Regions from separate parts of the Kitasatospora sp. NPDC029312 genome, predicted to be linked through region 1. Evidence: riboswitches for the same ligand, from Rfam matches in the RefSeq annotation. Region 1 holds a riboswitch; the other holds the start of a gene.

Region 1 (5,040 bases):
CCACTCGCCCGAGCCGACCTTGTCGATCTCGGAGCGGATCTCGATCATCGCGTCGCAGAACCGGTCGATCTCGTGCAGGTCTTCGGACTCGGTCGGCTCGATCATCAGCGTGCCGGCCACCGGGAAGGACATCGTCGGCGCGTGGAAGCCGTAGTCGATCAGGCGCTTGGCGATGTCGTCCACCGTCACGCCCGTCTCCTTGGTCAGCGGGCGCAGGTCGATGATGCACTCGTGCGCGACCAGCCCGCCCGGGCCGGTGTAGAGCACCGGGAAGTGCGGCGCCAGCCGCTTGGCGATGTAGTTGGCGTTCAGCACCGCGACCTGGGTCGCGTGCTTCAGGCCCTCGCCGCCCATCAGCCGCACGTACGCCCAGGAGATCGGGAGGATCGCCGCCGAGCCCCAGGGCGCGGCCGAGATCGGGCCGACACCGGTGGCCGGGCCGGCCTCCTCCTGCAGCGGGTGGTTCGGCAGGTACGGCGCCAGGTGGGCGCGCACCGCGACCGGGCCGACGCCCGGGCCGCCGCCGCCGTGCGGGATGCAGAAGGTCTTGTGCAGGTTCAGGTGCGAGACGTCCGCGCCGAACTTGCCCGGCTTGGCCAGGCCGACCAGGGCGTTCAGGTTGGCGCCGTCCACGTACACCTGGCCGCCGGCCTCGTGCACCAGGGCGCAGATCTCGGTGATCTGGGTCTCGTAAACGCCGTGGGTCGACGGGTAGGTGACCATCAGCACGGACAGGTTGTCGCGGTGCTGCTCGATCTTGGCCTTCAGGTCCTCGACGTCCACGTCACCGTCGACCAGGGTCTTCACCACGACCACGCGCATGCCGGCCATCACCGCGGAGGCGGCGTTGGTGCCGTGCGCGGAGGACGGGATCAGGCAGACGTCGCGCTGGGTGTCGCCGTTGGCGTGGTGGTAGGCGCGGACGGCCAGCAGGCCGGCCAGCTCGCCCTGGGAGCCGGCGTTCGGCTGGATCGAGACGGCGTCGTAACCGGTGACCTCGACCAGCTGCTGCTCCAGCTGGCGGATCAGGGTCAGGTAGCCCTGGGCCTGGTCGATCGGCGCGAAGGGGTGCAGCTGGCCGAACTCCGGCCAGGTCACCGCCTCCATCTCGGTGGTCGCGTTGAGCTTCATGGTGCAGGAGCCCAGCGGGATCATGCCGCGGTCGAGCGCGTAGTCCCGGTCCGACAGGCGGCGCAGGTAGCGCAGCATGGCGGTCTCCGAGCGGTGGCTGTGGAAGACGGGGTGGGTCAGGTACTCGTCCTCGCGCAGCAGCGCGGCGGGCAGCGTCTCGGCGGCCTCGGCGACCTCCACGGCGGGGACGCCGAACGCGGCCCAGACGCCGGCCAGGTGCTCGCGGGTGGTGGTCTCGTCGGTGGAGACGGAGATCCGGTCCGCGCCGTCCTGGTGGACGTTGATGCCGTGGGTGCGGGCGGCGGCGGCGATCTCGGCGGCGCGGCCCGGGACGACGGCGGTGACGGTGTCGAAGAACTCGCCGTGCAGCAGCTCGACGCCGCCGGCCCGGAGGCCCTCGGCGAGAGCGGCGGCGTAGCGGTGGGTGCGCCGGGCGATGTCGGCCAGGCCGTCCGGGCCGTGGTAGACGGCGTACATCGAGGCCATCACGGCGAGCAGCACCTGGGCGGTGCAGATGTTGCTGGTGGCCTTCTCGCGGCGGATGTGCTGCTCGCGGGTCTGCAGCGCCAGGCGGTAGGCGCGGTTGCCGTCGGCGTCGACGGAAACGCCGACCAGGCGGCCGGGCAGCGAGCGGGCGTACTCGGCGCGCACCGACAGGTAGCCGGCGTGCGGGCCACCGAAGCCCATCGGCACGCCGAAGCGCTGCGAGGTGCCGCAGGCGATGTCGGCGCCCAGCGCACCCGGGGACTTGAGCAGGGTCAGCGCCAGCAGGTCGGCGGCCACGGCGACGATCGCGCCCAGCCCGTGCGCCTGCTCGATCACCGGGGCGAGGTCGCGGACCACGCCGGTGGCACCCGGGTACTGCAGCAGGAGGCCGAAGACGCCGCGTTCGGCGACCTCGGCCGGAATGCCGTCGGACAGGTCCGCGACGACGACCTCGACACCGGTCGGCACGGCGCGGGTGTTGATCACGGCGATGGTCTGCGGCAGGGTCTCGGCGTCGACCAGGAAGACGCCGCCCTTGACCTTGGTGACACGGCGCGCCAGCGCCATCGCCTCGGCGGCCGCGGTGCCCTCGTCCAGCAGCGAGGAGCCGGAGGTGGGCAGGCCGGTCAGGTCGGAGACCAGGGTCTGGAAGTTGAGCAGCGCCTCCAGGCGGCCCTGCGAGATCTCCGGCTGGTACGGGGTGTAGGCGGTGTACCAGGCCGGGTTCTCCATGACGTTGCGCAGGATCACCGGCGGGGTGAAGGTGCCGTAGTAGCCCAGGCCGATCATCGGCTGGAGCACCTGGTTGCGGCTCGCCAGCTCGCGCAGCTCGGCGAGGACCTGCGCCTCGCTGCGGCCGGCGGGCAGGTCCAGGGCGGTGATGGAGCGGATCGCCTCGGGAACGGCGGTGGCGGCGAGCTCGTCCAGGGAGCCGTAGCCGACGGAGGCCAGCATCTTCTCCTGGGCGGCGGCGTCGGGGCCGATGTGGCGGTTCTCGAAGGGGCTGGCCGACTCGAGCTCGGTGAGGGTCGAGGCGCCGGTGGGGCGTCCCGCGTTCGGCTGGGCGTTCATGGTGGTCGAGGCCTCCTGGTCACGGACCGGCGGGGGCACGCACGCCGACGGGCCTTCCGCTGCGGACGGCGGAACGGCTCGGGCGGACGAACCCGAAAGGCCTCCCCCTCTGTCATCGGGACCTGAGAGCTTCGCCCGCACGTCGCGCTGTCGGCGCTTCGTCGGCTTGCACCGTCGGTGAGGGTGGTGATCGTCGGCTTCCGCGCCGGCGATCCTGCCCTGCTTTCCAGAGTGACCTAGCCCGCACGGTACGGATGCCTGAGAGATTCCGGGGAGGGTTTGCTCCTTCGGCGCCCCGACCAGCGGTTTTCGCGGTCGTGGACTCTCCCGAGCGGGCTCGGCGGTCGCCGCCCAGGGTACCAGCGGGAGGCCTTCCGATCACGGGTGCGTCTGGTCACTCGAGGTCTACGCGCGTCCCCCGGACGGCCCAGCACCAAGCCCGTCCGGCGCACCCCGGTCGCGTCGGTCCCATTCATGCCTTTTGGTGTGAAGTGGCGGACGGGACGGGTGCTCCGACCGCCGTACCTGCGGGAGTTCCGTAGGCGCAGCGGACTGGAGGAAAGAGTGCAGACCGACATCGACCCCCGGGATCTCATCGGCCACAAGGCGGTCGACCGCAACGGCGACAAGATCGGCACGGTCGACGAGGTGTACCTGGACGACTCGACCGGCCAGCCCGAATGGGCGGCCGTGCGGACCGGCATCTTCGGCCGGGACGCCTTCGTCCCGCTCACCACGAGCGAGTTCTCGGGTGACGAGCTCCGGGTGCCCTACGACAAGTCGCTGGTCAAGGAGTCGCCGGACTTCGGCGTGGGCCAGCACCTGTCGCCGGCCCAGGAGCTCCAGCTCTACCGCTACTACGGCCTCGACACCCCGGTGGACGCCCACGCCGCCACCGAGGAGCCCGCCCGGACCGCCCACCAGCCCGACCTCGACTTCGGCAACACGCCGGTCGTCGCGGCGGCGGCCACCACGACCGCCACGCCGTTCGCCTTCCACTCCGCCGAGCCGGGTCCGACCGCGGTCGCCGCCCCCGGCACCGTCGGCACCGACACCACCACCACGGAGACCCACGTGCCGACCCCCTCCGCCCCCGCCATGGCGGCCGCCCCGCTCGTCGAGCCGAGGCCGCAGCCCGCGCCGGCCGCGCCCGCCCCCGTGCCCACCCCCGCGCCGGCGCCCGCGCCTTCCGCCGAGGCCGGCACCTCGGCCCTGACGGCCCCGGTCGAGATCACCTGTCGCGAGGAGCGGCTCGACATCACCACCGAGTGGCACGTCCTGGGCACCGCGAAGCTGCGCAAGTACGTGACCAGCGAGCAGGTCGAGCGCCGCGTCCCGGTGGTCCGCGAGCGGGTCCGCGTGGAGCGCGTGCCGGTCAGCGACGCCGAGCGCGCCACCCTGAGCGACAAGGAGATCGCCGAGGACGTCGAGGAGGTCACCCTCCGCGAGGAGCGCCCCGTGGTCCGCAAGTACCTGGCCCCGATCGAGCGGGTGCGCCTGGTCGTCGAGCGCTACACCGCCGAGGAGGTCGTCCAGGACGAACTGCGCCGCGAGCACGTCGAGATCCACGACGACAGCGCCCCGGCCACGAACGGCGCCCACCACGACTCCCCGCACCCCATCGTCTGACCCCCGCGACTCCCCCAGGGCCCCGGAATCCCTCCGGGGCCCTCGTCGTGTCCGGCCCCACTACCCCGCTTTGCCAAACCTTAACCGCTCGATATTTGACACTCTGAAGTATCTCCGGGCATATTTACTTCAGTTCATTCACTATGTACGGGAGGAAGCAACCGTGAGTGAGGCACCACAGCCCACCACCGCGGCCGAGAAGCAGAGCAGCGCCCGGGTCCTGCCGGCCCTCATCCTGGCGATGCTGTCGTTCAGCGTGGTGCAGACCGCGGTCGTCCCGATCCTGCCCTCGCTGGCCAAGGAACTGGACGTCTCCACGTCCAACATCACCTGGCTGATGACCGCCAACCTGCTCTCCGCAGCCGTGCTGACTCCTCTGCTGGGCCGCTTCGGCGACCTCCGGGGCCGTAAGCCCATGCTGCTCATCTCGCTGGCCGGCCTGGTCGCCGGATCCGCCCTGGCGGTCAGCACCCACTCCTTCACCTGGCTGGTCGTCGCCCGCGTCCTGCAGGGCGCCGGCGGTGGCGTGATGCCGCTGGCGATCAGCATCGTCCGCGACGAGCTGCCCAAGCGGAAGGTGACCGGCGGCGTCGCCGCCATCAGCGCCTCGATGGGCGTCGGCTCCGGCCTCGGCCTGGTGGCCACCGGCCTCCTGCTGGAGCACTGGAACTACAAGTCGATCTTCTGGATGGGCCTGGTCTTCGGCCTGATCGCGATCGCCCT
Region 2 (5,040 bases), on a different contig from region 1:
CCCACCGTCGGCCGCACCCAGGCCCGGCGCAGCGCCCGCACCGCGCGCACCTCGCCGGCCTGCCGCTCCAGCAGCGCGAAGAACTGCTGGGCGTTCACCTGCGGCTCGCTCAGCTTCAGGGGGCCGGCCGGCAGCCGGTCCAGACCGGCGGCGATCCGCCGCAGGTCCGCCCACGGCACGCCGACCCCGCCGCCGGGCGCGTGCGGGTTGAGCCACAGGCCCCAGCGGGTGCGGTACAGCGAGGCGGCGATCTCCCGCCCGGAGATGACCTCGTGTGCTCGGGCCCAGCCGGAGGCCGTCAGCTGCTCGGGCGAGGTCACGGCCGGCGCGTAGCCGTGGCCGCTGATCTCCATGTTCCCGTACTGCGCGTCCGGGCTGCCCGGCGTGCCGTGCCAGAGCAGCATCCAGACCTGGCCGTCGGCGAGCGCGTGCAGCAGCCGCTCGTACGCGTCGTAACGCTCCGGCGCGACGTCGCGCAGGGCGCGCTCCAGCGCGCCCGGATCCGCCGGGCGCCCGGCCGGCGCCTGGCCCCAGGGGCCCGGCCCACCGCTTCCCGCTCCCGCACTCATGCGCCCACCTCGCCGCGCCTCTTTCCTCAACCCAGCCGGCCCGTCAGCCGTCTGCACGCACCCTATGGCGCGGCACCGGCCGCCGCCACGGCGACGTGCTCACGAACGATCCCCGCTCACATCCGCGTGTAGAAAGGCAGTACCCGGGTGAGCAACCACTCGACCACCGGGTCCTCGGCGAGGTCGAGCAGCACGAGGTGGACGCCGCCCGGCAGCGGCGCGGTTCCCAGCGCCCGGCCGAGCGCCTCGTTCACCGCGCCCGGGTCCGCCGGGGCGGCCGGATCCAACTGGACGCCCACGAACATCACGGTCGGCTCGCCCTCGATGCTGGCCAGTGCCCGGCGCGCGGTCAGCACTCCCGGCAGGGCCGACAGTTCGGCCCGGCAGGCGGCCAGGAAGTACTCCGGGTCCTCCCCCGGCACCGGCTCGCGCAGCGCCACCCGGCCGCCGGTCGGCGCCGCCGGCTGCTGCTCCCAGCGGTCCTCCCGCGGCCCGCGGCGCAGCTCGGCCACGCCCTGCGGCGGCACCGGGATGCCCACCGCGGCCTCGGGGTTGACCGCGATGCCCACGCCCAGCGGCAGTCCTCGGGCGAACTCCCAGGCCGGCGCTATCGCGAAGGCCATCCCCGGCGCCTGCTGCAGGAACACCTCCTGTGAGGAGAACACCGGCACGTACGGCTCCCCGGCCAGTTCGACGGTCGGCAGGTCCAGCGACTGCCCGGCCGGATCGCCCCCGGCCGGCAGCGGGATCCACACCTGGCTGCGGGCCAGCACCTCGATCACCCGCGGCGTCGCGCCCGGGTCGCCCAGCGCGGCCGTCAGCACCTGCTCCAGCTCGTTGGCCGGCCAGGCGCCGCCCGGCGGCACCGACTCCGGCCCGCCCCACCCCTGCTGCTGCTCCACCGGGTACTCCATGCGCCGCCGATCCGCCCTCGTGCCGGTCGGCCGCCCACTGCTGCGCCGACGCGCAGAAGTCTAGGCCGCGGGCAGGGTGCCGGTGGGGCACGGGTGGCGCAGGGGTTCGGTATCGGGCGGGGTGACCGGGCCCCCCTCCCCCCGCGCGCGTGGACGTGCCATGATGTGCGCGTCCGACGGCATGCGCCGCGGGCCCCCACAACTCCATACCGGCCGCTCGAACCCGCGCGGGAGAGCCCGGAGTGCCGCTCAGGCGGTACGGCCGGCGCCGAAGGAGCAAGTCCTCCCCGGAATCTCTCAGGCCCCCCTACCGCACGGGTTAGGCACATCTGGAAAGTGGCGCTCGGCCCTGTCGCGCGCCCACCCACGGTGCAAGCCGCCATGCTGTCCTGGATGCTGGAAACAGCTGCGGGCAGGTGGGCGGTGAAGCTCTCAGGTTCGACGACAGATGGGGAGACCCACGCCGCCGCATGCCCGCGCGCAGGGTCGGTCCCCGAGCGGGTCCGGTCCCGGCGCGTGCACCCCTGAGTGCCCCGACCGAGGAGTTCCTGGCCATGTCGTCCCTCCGCCTGACCGCGCTCGACGCGCTGCACCGCGCCCTCGGCGCGACCATGACCGACTTCGCCGGCTGGGACATGCCGCTGCGCTACGGCAGCGAGCGCGAGGAGCACCTCGCCGTCCGCACCAAGGCCGGTCTGTTCGACCTCTCGCACATGGGCGAGATCACCGTCACCGGCCCGCAGGCCGGCGAGATGCTGGACCACGCGCTGGTCGGCTTCGTCTCCGCGCTCGGCGTGCTGCGCGCCCGCTACACCATGATCTGCGCCGAGGACGGCGGCATCCTGGACGACCTGATCGTCTACCGGCTGCGCGAGGACGCCTTCCTGGTCGTCGCCAACGCCTCCAACGCCCAGCTGGTCCTGGACGAGCTGATCGCCCGCGCCAAGGGCTTCGACGCCGTCGTCACCGACGACCGCGACACCTACGCGCTGATCGCCGTCCAGGGCCCGGAGTCCACCGCGATCCTGGCCGGGACCACGGACGCCGACCTGCCCGGCCTGAAGTACTACGCGATCCTCCCGGCCCGGGTGGCCGACCGCGAGGTGCTGCTGGCCCGTACCGGCTACACCGGCGAGGACGGCTTCGAGATCTTCTGCCACCCGGGCGACGCCGAGGACGTCTGGCAGGCGCTGACCGCCGCCGGCGAGGGCCGCGGCCTCGTGCCGTGCGGGCTGTCCTGCCGCGACACCCTGCGCCTGGAGGCGGGCATGCCGCTGTACGGGCACGAGCTGTCCACCGACCTCACCCCCTTCGACGCGGGCCTGGGCCGGGTCGTCCGCTTCGACAAGACCACCAACGACGGCGCCTTCGTCGGCCGCAAGGCGCTGGAGCAGGCGGCCGCCGCGGCGGAGGCCAACCCGCCGAAGGTGCTGGTCGGCCTGGTGTCCGAGGGCAAGCGGGTGCCGCGCGCCGAGTACACCGTGGTCTCCACCGAGGGCGCCCCGATCGGCCGGATCACCTCGGGCGCGCCGTCCCCGACGCTGGGCAAGCCGATCGCGATGGCCTACGTCGACGCCGCCCACGCCGCCCCCGGCACCACCGTCGCGGTGGACGTGCGCGGCACGCACGAGCCGGTCGAGGTCGTGGCGCTGCCGTTCTACAAGCGCGCCCGCTGAGTCCGTCCGGCCGGGCCCGCGCGGCCCGGCCGGCACCCGCTTTCCCCATACCCGCACGTCGAAGCCGTCCGCGTGGCGGCCCGCTTCGTCGTACCCGCTTCCCATCCTGGAGAATGACGCCATGAGCAACCCCCAGCACCTGCAGTACACCGAGGAGCACGAGTGGCTGACCGCCGCTGATGACGGTGTCTCCACCATCGGCATCACCCAGCACGCCGCCGACGCGCTCGGTGACATCGTCTACGTGCAGCTGCCCGAGGTCGGCGACACCGTGACCGCCGGCGAGACCTGCGGCGAGCTGGAGTCCACCAAGTCGGTCAGCGACCTGTACTCCCCGGTGACCGGCGAGGTCACCGAGGTCAACCAGGACGTCCTGGACGACAACGGCCTGGTCAACAGCGCCCCCTTCGAGGGCGGCTGGCTGTTCAAGGTGCGGGTGGAGTCCACCGGCAAGCTGCTCAGCGCGGACGAGTACGACGCCTTCGTCAAGGCCTGACCCGTTCGTGACCGGGCGGGCCGCGCGCACGCCGGCCCGCCCCACCGCCCGGCCGTCACCCGGCACCACCCCTTGCGAGGGCGCGCTCGCACGGCACCCCTGATCCTCCTCCTCCCGGGAAGACCACACCATGACGGTTCTCAACCAGTCCCTGCACGCCCTCGACCCGGAGATCGCCGCCGCGGTCGACGCCGAGCTGCACCGCCAGCAGACCACCCTGGAGATGATCGCCTCCGAGAACTTCGCCCCGGTGGCGGTCATGGAGGCCCAGGGCTCGGTCCTCACCAACAAGTACGCCGAGGGCTACCCCGGCCGCCGCTACTACGGCGGCTGCGAGCACGTCGACGTGGTCGAGCAGATCGCGATCGACCGCGTCAAGGCCCTGTTCGGCGCCGAGCACGCCAACGTCCAGCCGCACTCGGGCGCGCAGGCCAACGCCGCCGCGATGTTCGCGCTGATCCAGCCGGGCGACACCATCCTGGGCCTGAACCTGGCCCACGGCGGTCACCTGACCCACGGCATGAAGATCAACTTCTCCGGCAAGCTCTACAACGTGGTCGCGTACCACGTGGACGAGAAGACCGGCCAGGTCGACATGGCCGAGGTCGAGCGCCTGGCCAAGGAGCACCAGCCGAAGCTGATCATCGCCGGCTGGTCCGCTTACCCGCGCCAGCTGGACTTCGCCGAGTTCCGCCGGGTCGCCGACGAGATCGGCGCCCTGCTCATGGTGGACATGGCGCACTTCGCCGGCCTGGTGGCCGCCGGGCTCCACCCGAACCCGGTGCCCTACGCGGACGTGGTCACCACGACCACCCACAAGACCCTGGGCGGCCCGCGCGGCGGCGTCATCCTGTCCAAGGCCGAGCACGCCAAGAAGATCAACTCCGCGGTCTTCCCCGGCCAGCAGGGCGGTCCGCTGGAGCACGTGATCGCGGGCAAGGCCGTCGCCTTCAAGGTCGCCGCCTCGGAGGAGTTCAAGGAGCGCCAGCAGCGCACCCTCGAGGGCGCCAGGATCCTCGCCGAGCGCCTGCTGCGCGAGGACGTCGCCGAGGCCGGCGCCACGGTGCTGTCCGGCGGCACCGACGTCCACCTGGTCCTGGTCGACCTGCGCAACAGCCGGCTCGACGGCCAGCAGGCCGAGGACCGCCTGCACGAGGTCGGCATCACGGTCAACCGCAACGCCGTCCCGAACGACCCGCGCCCGCCGATGGTCACCTCGGGCCTGCGCATCGGCACCCCGGCCCTGGCCACCCGCGGCTTCCGGGCCGAGGACTTCCGCGAGGTCGCCGACATCATCGCCGAGGCGCTCAAGCCCGCCTTCGACGAGACCGTCGCCGCCGGCCTCAGGGCCCGCGCCACCGCGCTGGCCGAGAAGTACCCGCTCT

Evidence for each region. A riboswitch is a leader RNA that binds a small molecule or an ion and turns the genes downstream of it on or off. The one in region 1 is predicted to bind glycine.
Region 2: another riboswitch for glycine. It lies ahead of gcvT (glycine cleavage system aminomethyltransferase GcvT); the one in region 1 lies ahead of gcvP (aminomethyl-transferring glycine dehydrogenase).

Annotation. Positions count from the first base shown of each region.
Region 1 covers NZ_JBVHXY010000020.1:109,036-114,075, forward strand. Annotated here, with positions in the region: gene gcvP (aminomethyl-transferring glycine dehydrogenase) at 1-2,688, opposite strand, end outside; glycine riboswitch at 2,791-2,923, opposite strand; glycine riboswitch at 2,925-3,028, opposite strand; gene ACZ4WV_RS18590 (PRC and DUF2382 domain-containing protein) at 3,253-4,317, shown strand; gene ACZ4WV_RS18595 (MFS transporter) at 4,481-5,040, shown strand, end outside.
Region 2 covers NZ_JBVHXY010000002.1:317,487-322,526, reverse strand. Annotated here, with positions in the region: gene ACZ4WV_RS02910 (enhanced serine sensitivity protein SseB C-terminal domain-containing protein) at 1-569, opposite strand, end outside; gene ACZ4WV_RS02905 (enhanced serine sensitivity protein SseB C-terminal domain-containing protein) at 686-1,471, opposite strand; glycine riboswitch at 1,702-1,806, shown strand; gene gcvT (glycine cleavage system aminomethyltransferase GcvT) at 2,038-3,159, shown strand; gene gcvH (glycine cleavage system protein GcvH) at 3,281-3,655, shown strand; gene glyA (serine hydroxymethyltransferase) at 3,786-5,040, shown strand, end outside.